2 linked regions of the Methylorubrum extorquens genome follow. The protein of the gene in region 2 interacts with the protein of the main gene of each other region in a pairwise test. Links are inferred from orthologs where the notes say so. Each region holds a gene or a part of one and is shown on either strand. Other genes may lie near its edges. The genes, in order: rlmN and ftsZ.

Region 1 (6,630 bases), 1.4 Mb from region 2 along the record:
CGAGCGTCGTGCCGGTGAAGAGCAGGTAGGCGAGGCTGACCGGCAGGGTCGCGAGCCCGGCCACCACGAGGTTGAACGGCGGCGGATAGGCCCAGGGCAGGAAATCCTGCTGCCCCGTGAGCGCCTGCTGGACCCGCAACAGGGCCGGCAGGTGGTAGGCGTCCGCGATGTCGCCCCGCCACACCATCCGGCCCGCGATGTGGAGGATGTCGAAATCCGAGAGCCCCGCGGGGCCGAGAAGCCCGGTGAATCGCGCCGTCCGGCCCAGGATCACCACCGCGAGGGCCGCGAGAAGGGTGCGCACCACGAGGGGCGTCGCGAACCGCTCGTAGACCGTCGCTGGGCGGGGCCGGTTCTGCTCCACTGGCAACGATGCCGTTCGCATGACGGATCACCCGACTTGGACAAGACCGTCACGCGACGCGGCGGCCGATGCCGAGGCTATCCCGCTGCGACTTAAAGGGCGGTTAGAGCCGCGTCCCGACCTGCGCAGACCGCCGGCTCAGAACGCCGTGCGGCTGCGGATCGCCGCCGTGAGCGTGCCCTCGTCGAGGTAATCGAGTTCGCCGCCCACCGGCACGCCGTGGGCGAGGCGCGTGATCGTCAGCCCGAGATGCTTGATCGACTCGGTGAGGTAGTGGGCCGTGGTCTGGCCATCGACGGTGGCGTTCAGCGCCAGGATGATCTCCTTGACGCCCGGCTCGCTCGCCCGCTCCACGAGGCGGGCGATGGTGAGGTGTTCGGGCCGCACCCCGTCGAGCGCCGAGAGCACGCCGCCAAGCACGTGGTAGCGCGCCTTGACCGCGCCGGAGCGTTCCAGCGCCCAGAGATCGGACACGTCCTCGACGACGACGAGGGTGGTGGGGTCGCGGGTCTCGTCCCGGCAGATCGTGCAGGGGTCGCTGGTATCGACGTTGCCGCACGAGTGACACACGACGATGCGCTCGACGGCGACCCGCATCGCGTCGGCCAGGGGCGCGAGCAACGTCTCCCGTTTCTTGATGAGCTGAAGCGCGGCCCGGCGGGCGGAGCGGGGCCCGAGGCCCGGCATGCGCCCGAGAAGCTGGATCAGGCGCTCGATCTCGGGGCCGGCGACGGCTTGGGGCATGCGGGTGCGAAACGGCTGTGGCTGAGGAGGGGCGGCGGGCGCCCTCCCTCACATAGGCGTTCCATCGGGATTTTGCCGCCGGGATTTTGCCCGTTCAGGATTGCGACAGCTTGGCCGCGGCATGGGGAGTCGGCGCACAAATTTTATTTGAGCCCATACCAAGGATTAGTTGACGGCCAAGCCGGAGACCGATCCATTGAACGGACGGGGCGGAGAACCTGCGTGCGGCGGCCCTGAGCGACCGCACGGACGCCCCACCGAGAACGCGAAACAGCCGGACCGACCGGCGTGACGGCGCGATCAGGGGCCGTGAGGGAGGAACTATCCGTGAAGACCATCGGTGAATTCAACGCGGCCCACGGTCCGGAAGCGATCGGCCTGACCGATCTCGCCGCCGTCCACTGGAACCTGGAGGCGCCGCGCCTCTACGAGGAAGCCTTGCAGCGCGGCGAGGCAGGGCTCGCCCGCGGCGGTGCGCTGGTGGCGACCACCGGCAGCCATACCGGCCGTTCGCCCAAGGACAAGGTCGTGGTGCGCGACGCCAGCACCGAGAACGAGATCTGGTGGGACAACAACGGCTCGATCACGCCCGACCAGTTCGCGACGCTGCTCGACGACTTCCGCGCGCATGCCCGCGGCAAGGAGCTGTTCGCCCAGGATCTGTTCGGCGGCGCCGACCCGGCCCACCGGGTACGGGCGAGGGTCTATACCGAGTTCGCGTGGCACTCGCTGTTCATCCGCAACCTGCTGATCCGCCCCGAGCGCGACGAGCTCGCGGCCTACGTGCCGGAACTGACGATCATCGACCTGCCGAGCTTCCAGGCCGATCCGGCCCGGCACGGCTGCCGCTCCAAGACCGTCATCGCCATCGATTTCGCGCAGAAGATCGTACTGATCGGCGGCTCGGCCTATGCCGGCGAGATGAAGAAGTCGGTCTTCACCTACCTCAATTACGTGCTCCCCGGCGCGGGCGTGATGCCGATGCACTGCTCGGCCAATGCCAGCCTCGACGAGACCGGTGATTCGGCCCTGTTCTTCGGCCTGTCCGGCACCGGCAAGACCACGCTCTCGAACGATTCCTCGCGCCAACTGATCGGCGACGACGAGCACGGCTGGAGCCGGGACGGCATCTTCAACTTCGAGGGCGGCTGCTACGCCAAGACCATCCGCCTCTCGCGCAACGCCGAGCCGGAGATCTACGCCACCACCGAGCGCTTCGGCACGGTGATGGAGAACGTCGTCATCGATCCCGTGAGCCGCGTGCCGGATTTCGACGACGCGACGCTGACCGAGAACACCCGCTGCGCTTATCCGCTGGACTTCATCGCGAATGCCAGCGCCACAGGCCGGGCCGGGCATCCGAAGAACATCGTGATGCTGACCTGCGATGCCTTCGGCGTGATGCCGCCGATCGCCAAGCTGACGGGCGCGGAGGCGATGTACCACTTCCTCTCCGGCTACACCGCCAAGGTGGCGGGCACCGAGCGCGGCCTGACCGCGCCGGAGGCGACCTTCTCGACCTGCTTCGGCGCGCCGTTCATGCCCCGCCACCCGAGCGTCTACGGCAACCTGCTGCGCGAGCTGATGGCCGAGCACGGCGTCGATTGCTGGCTCGTCAACACCGGCTGGACCGGCGGCGGGGTCGGCACCGGGCGGCGCATGCCGATCCGCGTCACCCGCCGTCTGCTCTCGGCGGCGCTGGACGGCTCGCTGGCGCAGGTCGAGTTCCGCCGCGACCCGTATTTCGGCTTCTCGGTGCCCGTCGAGGTGCCCGGCGTCGAGACGCAGGTGCTCTCGCCGGTCGAGACCTGGACCAACAAGGCGGCGTTCGCCGACACCGCCACGCGCCTCGTCACGATGTTCCGTGAGAACTTCAAGCGCTTCGAGAGCCACGTCGATGCCGACGTGCGTGCCGCCGAGCCGGTCGCCGCCCAGATCGCGGCCTGAGCGATCACAGCCCCTCCCTGCGCGAGCGGGGAGGGGACACGAGAATCAGTCGACCTGATCGGCGTAGACCGCCTCCGCGCCCATGCCCGCCTCGAGCATCATCCGGGTGCGGGCGCGCAGCTTTTCGGTCTCGCTCTTGAGCTGGCCGCAGGCCGCCAGGATGTCGCGTCCGCGCGGGGTGCGCACCGGCGAGGCGTAGCCGGCATCGAACACGATCTCGGAGAACCGCTCGATCCGCTCCCAATCCGAGCACTCGTATGTCGAGCCGGGCCAGGGGTTGAACGGGATCAGGTTGATCTTGGCCGGAATGCCCTTGAGGAGCCGCACCAGGGCGCGGGCATCGACGTCCGAATCGTTGACGCCCTTCAGCATCACGTACTCGAAGGTGATGCGACGGGCGTTGCTCAGCCCCGGATAGTTCCGGCAGGCGTCGAGCAACTGTGCGATCGGGTATTTGCGGTTCAGCGGCACCAGTTCGTTGCGCAACTCGTCGCGCACCGCGTGCAGCGAGATCGCCAGCATGGCGTTGGCCTCCAACCCCAGTCGCTCGATCTGCGGCACCACGCCGGAGGTCGAGACCGTGATGCGCCGCCGCGAGAGCGCGAGACCCTCCTGGTCCGACATCACCGCGATGGCGTCGATCACCGCGTCGAGATTGTAGAGCGGCTCGCCCATGCCCATGAACACGATGTTGGTGACGAGCCGACCGGGCTCGCCGCCATCCTTGCCCGGCATCTGGCCGGTGAAATCGCCGAGGGCGTCGCGGGCGACGACGAGCTGCGCCACGATCTCCGCCGTCGAGAGGTTGCGCACGAGGCGCTGCGTGCCGGTGTGGCAGAACGAGCAGGTCAGGGTGCAGCCGACCTGGGACGAGACGCAGAGCGTGCCGCGGTCGTCGCCGGGGATGTAGACGCACTCGATCTCGGCGCCGCGGTTGTGGTCATGCGCGCCGGTCGGCGCCATGCGCAGCAGCCACTTGCGGGTGCCGTCACGCGAGACCTGCTCGGTGACGACCTCCGGCCGCTCCAGGGTGAAGTGGTCCGCAAGCTGCGCCTTGAGCCCCTTGCCGACATTGGTCATCTCGGAGAATTCGCGCGCGCCGCGCACGTAGAGCCAGTGCCAGACCTGGCTCACCCGCATCCGCGTCTCGCGCTCGGGCACGCCGATGCCGAGCATCGCCTGCTTCAGACCCTCGCGCGTGAGGCCGACGAGGGAGGCCTTGCGGCCGGGCAGGGTCGAGAGCGCCGTGACCTCGGGGGTCTTCTCGATTGCGGGGAGGGCGCGCGATGCGCCCGGGGCGGAGTCGAACGACGCCGTCGCCATGGCTCAAGACCTTAGAAAGCTGGAACGGCTCTCATATAGTCGTATTCGGGCGGGAACGCGACTGCGCCTGCTCCGGATCTCCCTTGCATCGCGCTGGGGCCCGCTCAGCCCCGCAGCTCCTCCTCCAGGAAGGCCCGCACTTCGCCCGCGTCGATGCCCGGCGCGATGAAGCTCTGGCCGATGCCGCGGGCGAGGATGAAGGTGAGCTGGCCGTCGCGGACCTTCTTGTCCTGGGCCATGGCGTCGAGGAGCGCGTCCGGATCGCCGGCCCCGCCCGGCACCTGTTGCAGGCGGGTCGGCAGGCCGGCGAGCGCGAGGTGGTTGGCCACGCGCCCCGCATCCTGGCCGGGGCAGAGGCCGAGCCGGGCCGAGAAGCGGAAGGCCAGCGCCAGCCCGATCGCGACGCCCTCGCCGTGGACGAGCCGGGCGGCGTCGTAGCCGGTCAGCCGCTCCAAAGCGTGGCCGAAGGTGTGGCCGAGATTGAGCAGGGCGCGCTCGCCGTCCTCCCGCTCGTCGCGGGTCACGACGCCGGCCTTGGCGCGGCAGCAGGCGGCGACCGCCTCGTCGCGCTCCGGCCCGCCGGAAAAGATACCGGCCCAGTTCGCCTCGCACCACTCGAAGAAGTCGGCATCGCCGATCAGGCCGTACTTGGCGACCTCGGCGTAGCCCGCCCGCATCTCGCGCTCCGAGAGCGTGTCGAGGGTGGCGGTGTCGGCCAGAACGAGGCGGGGCTGGTGGAAGGCGCCGATCAGGTTCTTGCCGAGCGGCGAGTTGATCCCGGTCTTTCCCCCCACCGAGGAATCAACCTGTGCGAGCAGGGTCGTCGGAACCTGGAGGAAGCGGACCCCGCGCCGCAGGGAGGCGGCGGCAAAGCCCGCCAGATCGCCGACCACCCCGCCACCGAGCGCCACGACAAGGTCGCCGCGCTCGATCTTCTGGGCCAGGAGCCCGTCGCAGACGCGGGCGAATTCGGCGTAGCTCTTCGAAGCCTCGCCCGGCGGCACGGCGATGATTCCGCAGCGCAAGCCGGCGGCTTCCAGGCTCGCCCGCACGCGCTCGCCGTAGAGGCCGGCGACCGTCTCGTCGGTGACAATACCGGCGGCCCTCGCACCGAGATCGCGCGCTTCTGCGCCCACCGCGTCGATGAGGCCCCGCCCGATTCGGATATCGTATTCCCGCCCCCCCGACAGGGGAACGTTTACACGCGAGGGTTGCTTCGCCATGGAGAATGTCAATTGTTGTGATTGTGTCGTATGAGATGGGTTGATGTGGACATCGAGCGCTTCCATCACGTCCTCCACCACGCGGTCGTGGGACACCTCACGGGACAGAACCGTGACATCGGCCTGGGCATAGACCGGATGGCGCACCTCCATCAGGGCGCGCATGGTCGCCTCCGGATCCTCGGTCTGGAGGAGAGGGCGGGTGTTGCGTTTGCGGACGCGTCGCATCAGCACTTCGAGGTCGGCCTTGAGCCAGACCGAGATACCCCCCTCGGCGATCCGCGCCCGCGTCGCCTCGCGCATGAAGGCGCCGCCGCCGGTGGCCAGCACCATCGGCCCCTCGCGCAGCAGACGCGTGATCACCCGCTCCTCGCCCCCGCGGAAGCTCGCCTCGCCGTAGATCGCGAAGATGTCGGCGATGGTGAGCTTGGCCGCCGCCTCGATCTCGTGGTCGGCATCCTTGAACATCAGCCCGAGGCGGCCGGCGAGGCGGCGCCCGACCGTGCTCTTGCCCGCCCCCATCAGACCGACGAGCACGATCGACCGGGCTCCGAGGCCGCGGCGCAAACGTGCTTCGATCGGTTCGCCGGGCGGCGGCGCCGGCGGCAGGGGGACGGTCATCGGGCGGTCATAGACGGTTTTGCGGACGCGGCGAAGCGTCCGGTACCGCCCTCGGCGCCGAGTCGAAAGCCCCACGACCTCGCCGTGACTGCAATCCAGACGGGATCTGCAGAAAAACCGGTGCCGGAAGGGGTTGCAAAGTGCCGCGCAGAGGGAAAGGCTTATACGCGAGCGCGTGGGACGGCACCGCTCTCGACCAGGCCTGCTTGGTCGAGTGCCCCCACGCTTGTTGTCTCTGTGCCGGGAAAATGATGTTGCCGTACGGATCCCTCACCCTTCCCGTCACCCTGGCCGAGAGCGAGAGGGAGGCGAGCGATCCAGTCTCCGATCCCCGTGCCGGCCCTCCTCGATCGTCGCGCCTCACCGGCCCTGCCGCCCGCGCCAGGTCCACACCGGTCTCGACGGACG
Region 2 (15,333 bases):
GGAATGCCGAGGTCATGACCAATACCCTTGGTGTGCTCGACACGATCCTCGCCGCACTTCCCCCATCTCCCCGCACGCGGGGAGAGGGTCGCGACGACCTCGTCGTCGGCGCGACGAGCCCGCAGGGCGATGGTGAGGGGGGCTTCTCAAGCGGAGCTGCCTCCTGATCCGCCCCCTCACCCTCGGCTGCCGCCTCGCTTCGGCGACGACGAGGTCGGCAAAGCCCTCTCCCCGCGTGCGGGGAGAGGGGGGAAACGGATATGACCGCGCACTCCCTTATCGACGACATTCGCGCCGCAGCGCCCGACCTCCGCGGCCGCATCCTCGAAAACCAGTCGCTCGCCGACCTCACGTGGTTCCGCGTCGGCGGGCCGGCGCAGGTGCTGTTCAGCCCGGCCGACGAGGAGGACCTGTCCGTGTTCCTCGCCGCCCTCGATCCATCGGTGCCGGTCACGGTGATCGGCCTCGGCTCGAACCTGATCGTGCGCGACGGCGGCATCCCCGGCGTGACGATCCGGCTCGGCGGCAAGGCCTTCGGCTCGGTCGAGATCGATGCGGAAAAAATCCGATCCGGCACCGCCGTGCCCGACATGCGGCTCGCCAAGGCGGCGGCGGAAGCCAGCCTCGATGGGCTCGCCTTCTTCCGCGGCATCCCCGGCTCCGTCGGCGGCGCGCTGCGCATGAACGCCGGGGCGCATGGCGGTGAGACCACCGACGTGCTGGTGGAGGTCCGCGGCATCGACCGGAAGGGCGAACTCCGCCGCTTCACCCATGCCGAGATGGGGTTCCGCTATCGCCATTCCTCGGCGCCCGACGACGTGATCTTCACGGGCGCGACCTTCCGCGGCCGCCCCGGCAACCGCGAAGAGATCGAGGCGGAGATGGAGCGGGTGACCGCGGCGCGCGAGGCCGCCCAGCCGATCCGCGAGCGCACCGGCGGCTCGACCTTCAAGAACCCGGCGGGCGGCAAGGCATGGCAGCTCATCGACGCCGCCGGCTGCCGCGGGCTGAGCCGCGGCGGGGCTCAGGTCTCGGAGATGCACTGCAACTTCCTGATCAACCGCGGCGGCGCCACCGCCACCGACATCGAGGGGCTCGGCGAGGAAGTGCGGCGCCGGGTGCGCGAGCATTCGGGCTTCGAACTGCACTGGGAGATCAAGCGGATCGGCGTCGAGGCGTCACCCGCCTGACGGATCGCCCGCGTCGAGACCGGAGGACGCATCGCCCATGGCTTCGACCGACCCCACGGCCCTGACCGAGCATCTCGGCAGGCTCGTCGACGACATCGCCGCCGCGGCCGATCGGGCCCGGACAGGCGGCGACATCCTGCGCCTGCGCGACCGGCTCAACCGTGAGTGGGACGGCGCGAAACCCGGTGCCCACCTTGCCCCGGAAACCTACGCGGCCCTGCGGCTTCGCTGCGAGGCCGCGCATACCCGCCTTACCGAACGCTTCGTCAGCCTCAGGGATTCCACCCCGCAGCCGGAGCCGCGCCTCCTCATCGATCCCGACGGCCCGACCGTCGCGACCTTTTTCGAGGCGGATACGCCGGCCGTGGATTGGGCGGCCGGGGCCGAGGCGGCGATCGGCGTGGCCGAAGCCCGCCTCGGGACGAGGCTACCCGAGACGCTCAAGGCGCTCTACCGGCGGCGGAACGGCGGGGCGACGGACTTCTTCCTCGCTACGGATACCCCCGACGCCCCCCTCGAATTCGAGGGCGACGCGGCGGTCCGCGAGGCCGACGAGGTCTGGCGGACGGTGCTGCCCGGCTTCGACCTGGCCGCCCTGGAGCGGCTGGAGAGCCTCGGCGCGGTCAGTGACGGCATCGACTTCGGCAGCGAGGACGAGTCCTGGCGCGCCGTGCTGCCGGAGATCGATCGCCTGATCGCGCTCAGCAATCACGGCTCCGACCTCTGGCTCTGCCTCGATTACGCGGACGCGGTCTTTGAACCGTCGGTGGTGCTGTTCGACGCGATCGCGCCGGATGGACCCGGCCGCATCACCTTCCGCCGCCCCGATTTCGCGCGCTTCTTCGACGGGCTGCGGCGGCACGGCATCACCGTCGAGGACGGCGTCGCCATGCGCGGCAGCCGGCTCCTCGGCGAGGAGGCCTGATTGTCTCGCCCAAACCATCGGGCGCCCATGGCGCCCAACCAGCCCTGAAAGGCTCGTATCCGATGTCCAAGCACGTCGCCGTCCTGATGGGCGGCTGGTCCTCCGAGCGAGAGATCTCGCTGCGCTCCGGCAACGCCTGCGCCGGGGCGCTGGAAGGGGAGGGGTATCGCGTCACCCGCGTCGATGTCGGGCCCGACATCGCCACGGTGCTGACCGACCTCAAGCCCGACGCGGCCCTCAACGCGCTCCACGGCCCGGCGGGCGAGGACGGCACGATCCAGGGCCTCCTGGAGATCCTGAAGATCCCCTACACCCATTCCGGCGTGCTGGCCTCGGCGCTCGCGATGCACAAGGAGCGTGCCAAAACGGTCATGAAAGCGGCCGGCGTGAGCGTGCCGGAGGGCCGGGTCGTTAACCGTCATGATGCGGCGAAGTCACACCCGTTAACCCCTCCCTATGTGGTGAAGCCGATCGCCGAGGGCTCCTCCATGGGGGTCATCATCGTGCGCGAGGAGCGCTCGCACCCGCCCCAGATCCTGGCCTCCGACGCGTGGGTCTACGGCGAGGAAGTCCTTGCAGAGACTTACGTTGCCGGCCGCGAGCTAACCTGCGCGGTGCTGGGCGACCGGGCGCTCGGAGTCACCGAGATCAAGCCCGTTTCGGGGGAGTGGTACGACTTCGACGCCAAGTACGCCGGGGGGGGGTCGATCCACGTCCTCCCCGCCGATCTTAAACTAAATATTTACCAGCGTGTCCAAGAGTTGGCGTTAACGGCGCATCAAGCACTGGGATGCCGTGGCGTCAGCCGTGCCGACCTTCGTTACGACGACACACCGGGTGGAACCGGTGCTCTCGTCGTCCTCGAGGTCAACACGCAGCCAGGGATGACCCAGACGAGCCTTGTGCCGGAGATCGCGGCCCACGCAGGCCAGAGTTTCGGTGAACTCGTCCGATGGATGGTGGAGGACGCTTCTCTCAACCGCTGAACGCAGCCGGTACCCCCGGCAGCGGCGGGATCCTCGCGGGCTTAAGGCTCCCGAAGATCCTCAGGCGGTTCTCGTCGGCGCGTCGGCTCCGGCCGGCGGTGCCGATCGAGGCACGCGTGCCGCGGCTCGCGGGCACGGCGCTGGTCGCCGGGCTTGCCGGCACCGTGGCGCTGACCGGCTTCGTCATGAGCGGGCGCTACGACAGCTTCGTCGCCGAGAACGGCCGGCCGCTCGACATCCTCGCCCGGATCGCCGGATTCGGCGTCGAGCGAGTGACCATCACCGGCCTGTCGCGGATGTACGAGCGCGAGGTACTGAGCACCGCCGGCATCGACTGGCGCTCCTCCGTGCCGTTCCTCGACGTCGATGGCGTGCGCGAACGCCTGCTCGCCGAGAAGCTGATCGCCAGCGCCTCCGTGCGTAAGCTCTACCCCAACGAAATCGTCATCAATCAGGTCGAGCGCGAGCCCGCCGCCCTGTGGCAGCAGAACGGCGAGATCCAGGTGATCGCCGCCGACGGCAAGGTGATCGATGACCTGCGCGACGAGCGCTACGTCAACCTGCCGCTCGTGGTCGGTTCGGGCGCTAACGAGCGCCTCAAGGAATATCTCGCGCTGATCGAGGCGGCGGGTCCGCTCGGATCGCGCATCCGCGCCGGCACCTATGTCTCCGGCCGGCGCTGGACGCTCAAGCTCGACGGCGTCGACATCCGCCTGCCCGAGGCCGACCCCGCCGAGGCGCTCGCCCGGCTGGTGCGGCTGGAGCGGGAGAGCAGGATTCTGGAGAAGGACATCATCGCGGTGGACCTGCGCATGGCCGATCGCGTCGTGGTGCGCCTGACCGAGGAGGCTGCGGCCGCCCGGGCCGAGAGCCGCAAGAAGCCGAAGAAGGGGACCGCGACATGAGCGCGTTCCGCCCCGCCGCACTCTCCTCCGTGTCCTGTCGCGTATCCGCCGAGTAGCGTCCGATGCAGACCCATCACGGCCTCACGCCGCGCCTGAAACCGCTCTCCGCCCGCCGGAGCGCGACCATGTCGGTGCTCGACATCGGCACCAGCAAGGTCGTTTGCCTCATCGCCGAGCTGCAGCCGGCCGAGGCGATGTCGACCCTGCGCGGGCGCACCCATCTCGCCCGCATCATCGGCATCGGCCACCAGCGCTCGCTCGGCCTCAAGGGCGGCGCCATCGTCGATCTGGAAGCCGCCGAGGGCGCGATCCGTCAGGCGGTCCACGCCGCCGAGCGGATGGCCAAGGCCGAGGTCCAGTCGGTCATCGTCAACATTTCCGGCGGGCGCATCGCCTCGCAGCATTTCGAGGCGCGGGTGAATGTCCGCTCCGGCACCGTCACCGGCTCCGACGTCGAGCGGGTTCTGGAGACCGCCAGCGCCCACGGCGTCAGCCCCGGCCGGGCCGTGCTGCACGCCCTGCCGACCGGCTACGCGCTGGACGGGCAGGGCGCGGTGATCGACCCGTCCGGCATGATCGGCAACGCGCTCGGCGTCGATCTCCACGTCGTCACAGCGGAAGCCGCTGCCGCGCGCAACCTGATGCTCGCGGTCGAGCACTGCCATCTCGGCGTCGATGCGGTGATCGCCACGCCCTACGCCGCCGGCCTCTCGGCACTGGTGGACGACGAGGCCGAACTCGGCTGCGCCGTGGTCGACATGGGCGGCGGCACCACCAGCGTCGGCGTCTTCATGGGCGGCCACCTCGTCCATTGCGACGCGGTCGCGGTCGGCGGCCATCACGTCACCATGGACATCGCCCGCGGGCTCTCAACGCGGGTCAACGTCGCCGAGCGGTTGAAGACCCTCTACGGCTCGGCCATCGCCACGGCCTCCGACGAGCGCGACATGATCGCCGTGCACGGCGTCGGCGAGGACGAGGGCGAGGCGCCCGGCCACGTGCCGCGCTCGCAGCTCGTGCGCATCGTCAAGCCGCGGGTCGAGGAGGTGCTCGAACTCGTGCGCGACCGCCTGCACAACGCGGGATTCGGCGCCCAGGCCGGCCGCCGGGTCGTGCTCACGGGCGGCGCCAGCCAGCTCGTCGGCCTGCCGGAGACGGCCCGCCGCATCCTTCAGGGACAGGTCCGGATCGGGCGCCCGCTCGGCATCCGCGGCCTGCCGGAAGCCGCCAAGGGGCCCGCCTTCTCGGCCTCGGTCGGCCTGCTGGTCTACCCGCAGGTGGCGCATGCGGAGCATTTCGAGCCGCGGGGGCAGGGCGCCTTCGCCGGCACGGGAACGGACGGCTACTTCTCGCGGGTCGGTCGCTGGATCCGGGAGAGTTTCTAGGGCGATGTCGCGCGAAACCGGTCCGGTTCGCGTGAAGACATCGTGTCGAGACAAGGACTTGGAGACGTCCCCGGCCTGACGGGGCAGGGAGCGGCTCCGAAAGAAACGACCCCGCGCCGCCGCGAGGCCAGCGCGGGACAAGCAAGACAGGGCAGGCGTCGCAAGGCGTCGTTCAGGCAATCAAAAGTCACGAAGGGCAAGACCACATGGCCATCTCTCTTCAGGCTCCGGACATCCGGGAACTCAAGCCCCGCATCACCGTGTTCGGCGTCGGCGGCGCGGGCGGCAACGCCGTCAACAACATGATCGAGTCGGGGCTGCTCGGCTGCGAGTTCGTCGTGGCGAACACCGACGCCCAGGCGCTCACCTCCTCGAAGGCCGAGCGGGTGATCCAGATGGGCATCGGCGTGACGCAAGGGCTCGGCGCCGGCTCGCACCCGGAAGTCGGCTCGGCGGCGGCCGAGGAGGTGATCGACGAGATCCGCGATCAGCTCTCGGGCGCACACATGGCCTTCATCACCGCCGGCATGGGCGGCGGCACCGGCACCGGTGCGGCTCCGGTCATCGCCCGCGCGGCGCGTGACATGGGCATCCTCACGGTCGGCGTCGTCACGAAGCCGTTCCAGTTCGAAGGCATGCGCCGGATGCGCACGGCCGAGGCCGGCATCCAGGAGCTTCAGGCGGCGGTCGATACCCTGATCGTCATCCCGAACCAGAACCTGTTCCGGGTCGCCAACGAGAAGACCACCTTCGCCGACGCCTTCGCGATGGCCGACCAGGTGCTCTACTCGGGTGTCGCCTGCATCACCGACCTCATGGTCAAGGAAGGCCTGATCAACCTCGACTTCGCCGACGTGCGCGCGATCATGCGCGGCATGGGCAAGGCGATGATGGGCACCGGCGAGGCCTCCGGCGAGAACCGCGCCAACCGCGCGGCGGAAGCCGCGATCGCCAACCCGCTCCTCGACGACGTGTCGATGAAGGGCGCGCGCGGCCTGCTGATCTCGATCACCGGCGGCTCCGACCTCACCCTCTACGAACTCGACGAAGCCGCCACCCGCATCCGCGAGGAGGTCGATTCGGACGCCAACATCATCCTCGGCGCCACCTTCGACGAGAGCCTCGACGGCATCATTCGCGTGTCGGTGGTGGCCACCGGCATCGAGCCGGCGCTGATCTCGGCCGATTCCCCGAACAACCCGGAGATCGCCCAGACCGAGCAGCGCATCGCCGAGGTCGCCGAGCGTCTGCGCTCCGAGGCCCGCGCCCGCGCTTCCGCCGCGCTGAGCCCGGCCTCGACGCACCAGCCGGCGCAGCAGGTCGCGCATCAGACGGCGTACCGCCCCGGCCCCGAGCCGCTGCTCGCCCCGAACGCGGGCCCGCGGCCCATGCTGTCGGAGCCGGTGGCGCCGGAGCCGATGCGCGCCGAGCCCGCCCCGGCGATGCACCACCACGATGTGGTGCTGACCCAGGCGCCGGCCCGCGCCGCCGTCCCGGCCTACGAGCCGCCTGCCCCCGCCCAGGCGCCGGAGCCCGCCCAGGCCGCGAACGGCCCCTACGTGCCGCCGCGTCCGCAGCTCGCCCGCCCGCCGCGCATGCCGCAAATCTCGGACCTGCCGCCCCACACCCAGGCGCAGATCCTCAAGAGCCGCGGCGAGGAGACCCAGCCGGAGCCGAGCCAGGATTCCAAGCGCATGACACTGCTGCGCCGGCTCGCGACCGTCGGCTTCGGCGGTCGCCGCGAGGAAGCCGAGGCCGCCCCGGTCCCTGCGCCCCGCGCCGCCGCGCCGGCTCCGGTCGCCGCGCCCCGCGTCGAGCCGGCCCTGCGGGCGCCCGCGCCCCAGGCCCCGCAGTACCGCCCCGCTCAGGGCAATCTGGACGCGCAGGGCCGTGCTCTGCCGCCGCGGATGATGGAAGACGACCAGCTCGAAATCCCGGCCTTCCTTCGCCGCCAAGCGAACTGAACCGAGAACTGAAACACGGATCGCCTGTGGATCGATGGGGGCAACTCGGCCTCCATCGACCCTCACTGGGGTATTTCGGCCACAGACCCGGAACCGCAAGGTTCCGGGTTTATCTACTTGTTAAGACACTGATCAGAAAATGCTTTTCAAAGATCGTGGCGAAACCGTGGCTGTAACAGATCGTAAGAATCCGTGATTTGGCCGGCCTGATTGCCACAGCTATACACGCTTCCGGAACGACAGAAGGCGCGGCTGGTCGATCGACTGCCAGCGCTCGCAGGGGCTTCAAGCAGCGGACGGACTTTCTCATACCGCCCCCCGAAACGGGTGCGCGGGAAGGATCCTGGCCGAGGGCTAAGGTATGCGGACGAACCAACAGACAACACTCAAAACGTCCGTGACCCTGACCGGAATCGGAGTCCACTCCGGCAACCCGGCAGAGATCACGCTCCACCCTGCCAAAGCCAACCACGGTATCGCGTTCCTCCGGACGGGCACGACCACCGGCAACGACCGGATCATCAAGGCCCACTTCGCCTGCGTCTCCGCCACCGAGCTGTGCACCGTCATCGGTGACGTCGAGACCGGCGCTGTCGCCACCATCGAGCACCTGATGTCGGCCCTCTACGGGCTCGGTGTCGACAACGCTCTGGTCGAGATCGACGGCCCCGAGATGCCGATCCTCGACGGCAGCGCCCGCCTCTTCGTTCAAGCCATCGACAGCGTCGGCCTTGCCCTCTGCGGCGCACCGCGCCGCTGGCTCAAGGTGCTTCAGCCCGTCCGTATCGAGGCCGGCCGCGCCTTCGCCGAACTCCGCCCGATCGACCGCGGCTTCCGCCTCGACGTGGAGATCGACTTCGAATCCCCGGTGATCGGCCGCTCGCGCAAGGCGATGGACCTGACCCCGGCCGCCTACCGCCGCGAGATCGCCCCCGCCCGCACCTTTGGCATGATGAAGGACGTGGAGCGCTACTGGAAGGCGGGCTTCGCGCTCGGCGCCTCCCTCGACAACACGGTCGCCGTCGGCGAGACCGCCGTCGTCAATCCGGAGGGCCTGCGCTTCTCGGACGAGTTCGTCCGTCACAAGTTCCTCGACGCGGTCGGCGATCTCGCGCTGGCCGGCCTGCCGCTTCAGGGCGCCTACCGCTCCTATTGCGGCGGCCACCGCATGAATGTCGGCATCCTCGAAGCCCTGTTCGCCGACCGCGCGAACTACGCCATCGTCGAGGGCCAGGGCACCCGCCGCGAGACCACCCGCACCGAATTCGGTGCCGGCCTCGGGATCGCCGCCTTCGCCGCCGAACTGTAACCCGGACGCCACATCGGCCCTCGATCCGCGTCGCAGGCGGAATACCTTAAAGGTTCCCTACGCCCTGCCGTTTTGACGCCCGAATCGACCGCCAACCGTAAAAGCCTGCGCGTAGGTCGCGCGCCGCCCTTCAAGCGGCCGGGCCTGACAGGGAAATTGACCGCGATGCCTGTGACCTTCCCGACCCGTGGCGCGATGGCGGCCGTGCTCCTCAGCCTCGGGCTCGGGCTCGGCGGCTGCGATGCCCTCGATCCGACCAACCTCTTCGCCGAGAAGTACAAGCCCGAGGCGATCCCGGACACGCCCGCGGACAAGCTCTACAGCGAGGGCTTGGCGAAGATGGAAGACAAGGATTACGAGAACGCCGCCAAGCAGTTCGATCAGCTCGACAAGCAGTACACCTATTCCGACTGGTCGCGGAAAGGCCTGCTGATGACGGCCTACGCGAACTACGAGGGTGCGAAGTACGACGAGGCCATCACCGCCTCGAAGCGCTACCTCCAGCGGCACCCGGCGAGCAAGGACGCGGCCTACGCCCAGTACCTGATGGCCATGTCGCAATATAAGCAGATCCCGGACGTGACCCGCGATCAGGAGCGTTCCGAGCGCGCCCTCATCGCCCTCCAGGAACTGGTGCAGAAGTACCCGACCTCCGAATACGCCGCCGACGCCAAGGCCAAGATCCAGATCACCCGCGACCAGCTCGCGGGCAAGGAGATGGAAGTCGGCCGCTTCTACCTCGAGAAGCGTGCCTTCCCGGCAGCGATCAACCGCTTCCGCGACGTGGTCAGCAAGTACCAGACGACCCGCCACGCCGAAGAGGCGCTGGAGCGTCTGGTCGAGGCCTACATGGCGCTCGGCCTGACCGGGGAGGCGCAGACCGCAGCCGCCGTGCTCGGTCACAACTTCCCCGACAGCCCCTGGTACCAGGATGCCTACAAGCTCCTGCAGACCGGCGGCCTCGAGCCGCGCGAGGAGAAGTCCTCCTGGCTCAGCAAGGTCTATCGCGGCGTGATCGGCAAGACCGCCGCCGCTGACTGACGGTGCGAGGGCATCGTCCCGGAGGACCGCCTCGGGCTTTCGGACGAAGATGATGCAGCAGTGAGAGCCCTGAGCATCGTCCCGAATCCGATATTCGGGACGATGCTCTCGCGTTCGCGACGACGGCGTGTGCGGGCCCCGATACGATCGGCCGATCCGCGTAGGAGATGCCCCCAGAGCCGCCTCGAAGGCGCGTTCGCCGTCATGGGGGAGGGGCCTCGCAGGCTTACGGTGAAGCCGCCCCATCCGTTTGCAATCCCGACCCGTCGGCGCAGATTCCAGGATACGCTGCCTGCCATGAAGGCCCTTCTGCGCTGGCGCAGAGCCCTTGCCGACCATACCCTGCGCAGGAAGCCCGACGCGGTGACTCTCGTGGCGATTGCCCGCAACGAGGGTCCCTATCTCGTCGAGTGGCTCGCTCACCATCTCGCGGTCGGATTCGATCGCATCGTCGTCTATGACAACGAGAGCCAGGACGACACCCGCGCCCTGTTCAAGGCGCTGAGCCCCCGCGATCTCCGGCTGCGGCGCGTTCCCTGGCCGTCTCCGCTCGACGATTCGGCGCAGGTGCTGGCCTATCACCACGCCCTCACGGGTCTTGCGACACCCTGGGTGATGTATCTCGACCTCGACGAGTTCCTCGTGCCGTTCGGCCATGCCGACATGGCCGGCCTGATCGGCTCGCTGCCCGAAGACGTATCGAGCCTGCACGTGAACTGGCGCGGTTTCGGCTCTTCCGGCCATACGCAGCCGGGCTACGGGCTGATCACCCGCGCCTTCACCCGCTGCGCTCCGCACGACTGGGGCAACCACTATCACTTCAAGACCCTGGCGCGTGCCAGAGACGTCTCGGCCGTGCGCATCCACGACGTCTGCCATCATCGCGGCCGGCGGGTGCTGTCGGACGGAAGGGGTTTTGCCAACACCTCGGACGGCACGTCGGACCGCGTCGTCTACGATGGCGTTCAGATCAACCACTACCAGTGCAAGACGCTGCCGGAATTCCAGGCGCGGATGCGGCGCGGGGATGCGAACTTCCCCAACCACCATCCCGGCCGCCTGCGCGACGATACGCTCGCGCGTTTCGAGGTGCTCGACCGCAACGAGACGGAGGACCACGCCATCCGTGCTTTCGAGGCGCCGTTCGAGTCCGAGTACCGGCGACTCTGTGCCATCCTCGGCCGGAATCCCGCACTTTCCGGGTGAAGTCTCCGTGGCTTGCGGCTAAACCCGCGCACAATCCAAAAGGGGCTCTGGCGCCGCTTCATGCTCGTCCAGCTCGCGATCCGCGACATCGTTCTGATCGACAAGCTCGAATTGACCTTCTCCGGGGGGCTCACCGTTCTCACGGGTGAGACCGGTGCGGGCAAGTCGATCCTGCTCGACGCGTTCGCCCTGGCGCTCGGGGGGCGCGGCGACGGCGGTCTCGTGCGGCAGGGCGAGGCGCAGGGCGGCGTCACCGCCGTGTTCGACGTGGCCCTCGACCATCCCGCCCGCGCCGTCGCGGCAGCCGCCGAGATCAACACCGACGGCGACCTGATCCTGCGCCGCACGCAATTCGCCGACGGGCGCACCCGCGCCTTCGTCAACGACCAGCCGGTCGGCGTGCAGACCATGCGGGCGATCGGTACGGCGCTCGTCGAGATCCACGGCCAGCACGACGACCGGGCCCTGGCCGAGCCCACCACCCACCGCAGCATCCTCGACGCGTTCGGCGGGCTTCAGGGCCCGCTCGCGCAGGTGGCGTCGGCCGCCAAACGCGTGCGCACCGCCCGCTCGACGCTGGCCGAGCAGCGCGAGCGGGTCGAAGCCGCGCAGAAGGAAGCCGATTTCCTCCGCCACGCGGTGGAGGAGCTGGGCCTTCTCGATCCGCAGGCGGGCGAGGAGGCCAAGCTCGCCGAGCGCCGCACGCTGATGCAGCAGGGCGAGAAGGTCGCCCGTGAGTTGAACGAGGCGCTCGATCTCGTCGGCGGCTCCGGCTCGCTCGTGCCGCATCTGTCATCCGCCGTGCGCCGCCTGGAGCGGCGCAGCGCCACGGTGCCGGCTCTGGTCGATCCGAGCATCGCCGCCCTCGATGCCGCGCTGGTGGCCCTCGACGAGGCGCGCGCCGCCCTCGATGCCGCGGTGCTCGCCGCCGAGTTCGATCCGCGCGAGTTGGAGCGGGTCGAGGAACGGCTCTTCGCCCTTCGGGCCGCGTCGCGAAAGTATTCGGTCCCGGCCGACGACCTCGCCGCCCTGCGCGGTCGCTACGATGCGGACGTTGCCGCCCTCGATGCCGGCGAGCAGGCGCTCGCCGGGCTCGAGGCCGAACTTGCGGCGGCGGAAGCGGCCTATGCCCAGGCGGCCAAACGGCTCGGCGACGGGCGTCGCAAGGCGGCCAAGGCGCTCGATGCGGCGGTGCAGGCCGAGCTGCCGCCGCTGAAGCTGGAGGGCGCCCGCTTCATCACGCAGATCACCGTAGACGAAGCCTCGCGCGATGCCGCCGGCACCGAGCGGGTCGAGTTCTGGGCCCAGACCAATCCCGGCACCCGCGCCGGTCCGATGATGAAGGTGGCGTCGGGCGGCGAGCTGTCCCGCTTCATGCTGGCGCTCAAGGTCGTGCTCGCCGGCAAAGGTTCGGCGCCGACGCTGATCTTCGACGAGATCGACACGGGCCTCGGCGGCGCGGTGGCCGACGCCATCGGCGCGCGGCTCGGCCGGCTCTCGGAGCAGGTTCAGGTGGTGGCCGTGACCCATGCGCCCCAGGTCGCCGCCCGCGCCGTGACGCATTTCCGCATCGCCAAGGATAGCGTGAAGGACGGTGCGAAGGGGAAGGCGCCCAAGGGCGCGGAGAAGGGCGCCGACCGGGTGACGACACGGGTGATCGGGCTCGCGGCGGATGCGCGCCGGGAAGAGATCGCCCGGATGCTGGCCGGCGCAACGGTCACCGACGAGGCGCGGGCGGCGGCGGCGCGGCTCCTGTTGGGAGCAGAGGGTTAGAGCATCATCCCGAAAGGTGGCTTCCGGCTTTCGGAAAAAGATGATGCAAAGATAAAAGGCCAGAGCATCGTCCTAGATCCGCCATCCAGGACGATCTAGTCGCCCTCGTCGAGTTCGATGCCGTACTCCGCCAGCACCCAGAAGATGGCTTCCAGATCGTCCGCCGTCACATCGCGCGGCGGCAGCGCCTCTTCGAGGTCGTCGTAGGTCAGCGAGCGGCGGCGCTCCGCATCCGCCTTGGCCAGCAAGCGATCGACCGTCATGCGGATGTCGGCCGGCAGGGCATCGTGGCTCGGCAGCACGATCCCGCCTGCCGGGCGCAGGGCGTCGCTGAGCAGGCGATCGATGATCGCCTGCCGTCGCGCATGAGCTCCGTCCGAACTGTCCATGCCACGGAATATGGACCGGCGCGGGCGCGCGTCGAGTCTCCCCCGGCCACCGTCTTGAATGACTCCCTGCATCACTCCTTGCCGACCGACATGAGCAGGCGCTCGGTGCGGGCATCCTCCAAGCGGTTGACCATGCGGCGGCCCTCGTGGACGTCGCGAAGCGTCTTGGTGGCGGTGATGCAGGACTGGACCAGCATCACCGTGCCCATGGCGAGATAGCCCTTCATCCAGAAGTCGAGGGGCATGAACAGGATGCCGAAACCGACGAGTGCGGCGGAGGCGACGAACGAGGCTTGGGTGAAGACGACCCAGGCGCCGGTATGCTGCGCAGTGTCTTGGGACATGGTGCAATTCCTTGGGACGAGGGAGGACGGATCAGGCGGAGGCGGCGCGGGCGGCCTCGGCGCGGCTTCGCAGGCGGGCGAGCACGTCGTCGGAGGAGGGGCGCGTCCGGGGGCCGAAACCCTCGCGTTCGAGGCGCTCGGCAAGGGTCTCCGCAGGCGTCTCGAGCGCGGCCAGCGCGTCGTCGGCATCCGTTGCCTCGGCCTGGATGCGCTGAAGCCGGGCCAGCGTCGCCTCGGCCTGCCGCAAGGTCGCGCGATCCGGCACGCTCTCCGTCCGGCGCAGACGCCGGACCGCCTCGGAGGCCGCCGCCACCCGCCGGCCGCGCTCCAGGGCCGCCTGCCGCCCCGTCGCGTCCGCAAGCACCGCACGCATCCGGGCCACCTCCGCCGCGAAGGTCGCCCGTGCCGCGCACAAGGCATCCCGCTCGGCTTCGAGGCTGGCGATCGCGTCGGCGGCCTCGCGGGCCAGATCCTCGCGGCCCGCCGCGAGCGCGGCCACGGCGCGGGTCTCCAGATCGGCGGCGCGTGCCTCGACCTGCGCCAGACGCCGCGCCTCCGCGCTATCCCCGGCCATGGCCGCGGCCAGCGTGCGTCGGCCGCGCTCCAAGTCGGCGGCGGTCTCGCGGATCTGCTGATCGAGCACGAGAAGGGCGTGGCGGTCGTGGGCCTCCTCGCAGGCCTGGGCGGCAGCACCGCGGGCGAGGGTTCGCAACAGCGTCAACATGGCATCACTCCGAGGGCGTGACCGCGTGGTCACACCCTCATGGATGCCTCCGGTTTGCACAGCGTACAAGTGACGTTTTGCACGCTGTACAATGCGGCTGGCTGCTCAGTCCGTCACGGCCAACACCGCTGCCCTGGCGACCCGCACGGGGATCGCCTTGGCGGCCGGCACCTTGGCCTGGGCATCGTGGTGCCAGAGGGGGATCAGCACGTTCAACTCCGGGTAGTAGCCGGCGCAATTGCCCGCGGGGATGTCGTATTTGACGATCCGCAGACCCTTCACCTCGCGGGCGAACTCGTCGGCGGCCTCGGTCACGACATCGACGGTCTCGCCGTCCGCGAGTTGAAGGCGTTCGATGTCGTTCTCGTTCATGAACAGCACTTGGCGGGTGCCTTTCACCCCGCGGAAGCGGTCGTGATAGCCGTAGATCGTGGTGTTGAACTGGTCGTTCGAGCGCAGCGTGATGAGGTCGAGCACGTCGCGCCGGTCGCTCTTCATGTCCGGGTCCATGTCGAGCCCATCCGGCGGCACGGCGAAGTTCGCCTTGCCGGTCGGCGTCTCCCATTTGCGCTCGCGGGCGGCGACCGGCTTGTGCTGGCCGCCGGGCTCGAACAGGCGCGCGTTGAAGTCCTTGAATTTCTCCGGGTACGTCGCTTCGATGGCGTCGCGTACCCGCGCATAATCGCCGACCCAGGCGTTCCAATCGACCTTGGGGTTGGCCGGCAGCGTCGCCTTGGCCAATTGCGCCACGATCCAGGGCTCGGAGCGCACATGGTCGCTCACCGGCCGGGCGACGCCGCGCGAGCCATGGAAGCAGGATGTCGAATCCTCCATCGACACGGCCTGCGGCCCGCTCGCCTGCTCGTCCACCTCGATCCGGCCGAGACAGGGCAGGATGTAGGCGATCTCGCCGCGCACGAGATGCGAGCGGTTGAGCTTGGTCGAGACTTGGACGGTGAGACGCAGCGAGCGCCAAACCTCCTCCATCCGCTTGGTGTCGGGGATCGCGCGGATGAAGTTGCCGCCGAGTCCGATGAACGCCTTCACCTTGCCTTCGAGAACGCCCTCGCAGGTCTCGATCGTGTTCATCCCCTTCTCGCGGGGCGGCTCGAAGCCGTACATTTCCTTGAGTTTATCGAGCGGCACCAGAGACGGCTCGTCGGCGATGCCGACGGTGCGCTGGCCCTGCACG

Evidence for each region.
Region 1: the proteins of ftsZ (region 2) and rlmN interact in binary tests that used the Escherichia coli proteins (3 or more experiments, as listed by UniProt). The link is inferred for Methylorubrum extorquens from one-to-one orthologs.

The regions. Positions count from the first base shown.
Region 1 is NZ_JALJXF010000001.1:4,373,065-4,379,694, forward strand. Bases 2,240-5,105 are described here. They hold rlmN (23S rRNA (adenine(2503)-C(2))-methyltransferase RlmN), read right to left. Parts: upstream 4,379-5,105; coding sequence 3,101-4,378; downstream 2,240-3,100. Other genes in these bases: J2W78_RS20440 (phosphoenolpyruvate carboxykinase), read left to right, coding at 2,240-3,055; aroB (3-dehydroquinate synthase), read right to left, coding at 4,483-5,105. In the rest of the region: J2W78_RS20430 (glycosyltransferase family 87 protein), read right to left, coding at 1-385; recombination mediator RecR, read right to left, coding at 503-1,108; more of J2W78_RS20440, read left to right, coding at 1,436-2,239; more of aroB, read right to left, coding at 5,106-6,222; J2W78_RS20455 (TetR family transcriptional regulator), read left to right, coding at 6,474-6,630.
Region 2 is NZ_JALJXF010000001.1:3,001,280-3,016,612, reverse strand. The notes cover bases 5,097-7,976. They hold ftsZ (cell division protein FtsZ), read left to right. Parts: upstream 5,097-5,597; coding sequence 5,598-7,355; downstream 7,356-7,976. Other genes in these bases: lpxC (UDP-3-O-acyl-N-acetylglucosamine deacetylase), read left to right, coding at 7,717-7,976; ftsA (cell division protein FtsA), read left to right, coding at 5,097-5,391. In the rest of the region: J2W78_RS14275 (endonuclease domain-containing protein), read left to right, coding at 1-167; murB (UDP-N-acetylmuramate dehydrogenase), read left to right, coding at 261-1,190; J2W78_RS14265 (SMI1/KNR4 family protein), read left to right, coding at 1,228-2,115; J2W78_RS14260 (D-alanine--D-alanine ligase), read left to right, coding at 2,178-3,101; J2W78_RS14255 (cell division protein FtsQ/DivIB), read left to right, coding at 3,068-4,006; more of ftsA, read left to right, coding at 4,069-5,096; more of lpxC, read left to right, coding at 7,977-8,664; J2W78_RS14235 (outer membrane protein assembly factor BamD), read left to right, coding at 8,830-9,705; J2W78_RS14230 (glycosyltransferase family 2 protein), read left to right, coding at 10,003-10,911; DNA repair protein RecN, read left to right, coding at 10,972-12,684; J2W78_RS14220 (RNA polymerase sigma factor region1.1 domain-containing protein), read right to left, coding at 12,780-13,073; J2W78_RS14215 (YiaA/YiaB family inner membrane protein), read right to left, coding at 13,145-13,417; J2W78_RS14210 (PspA/IM30 family protein), read right to left, coding at 13,449-14,141; J2W78_RS14205 (FdhF/YdeP family oxidoreductase), read right to left, coding at 14,247-15,333. UniProt on the Escherichia coli protein: Essential cell division protein that forms a contractile ring structure (Z ring) at the future cell division site. The regulation of the ring assembly controls the timing and the location of cell division.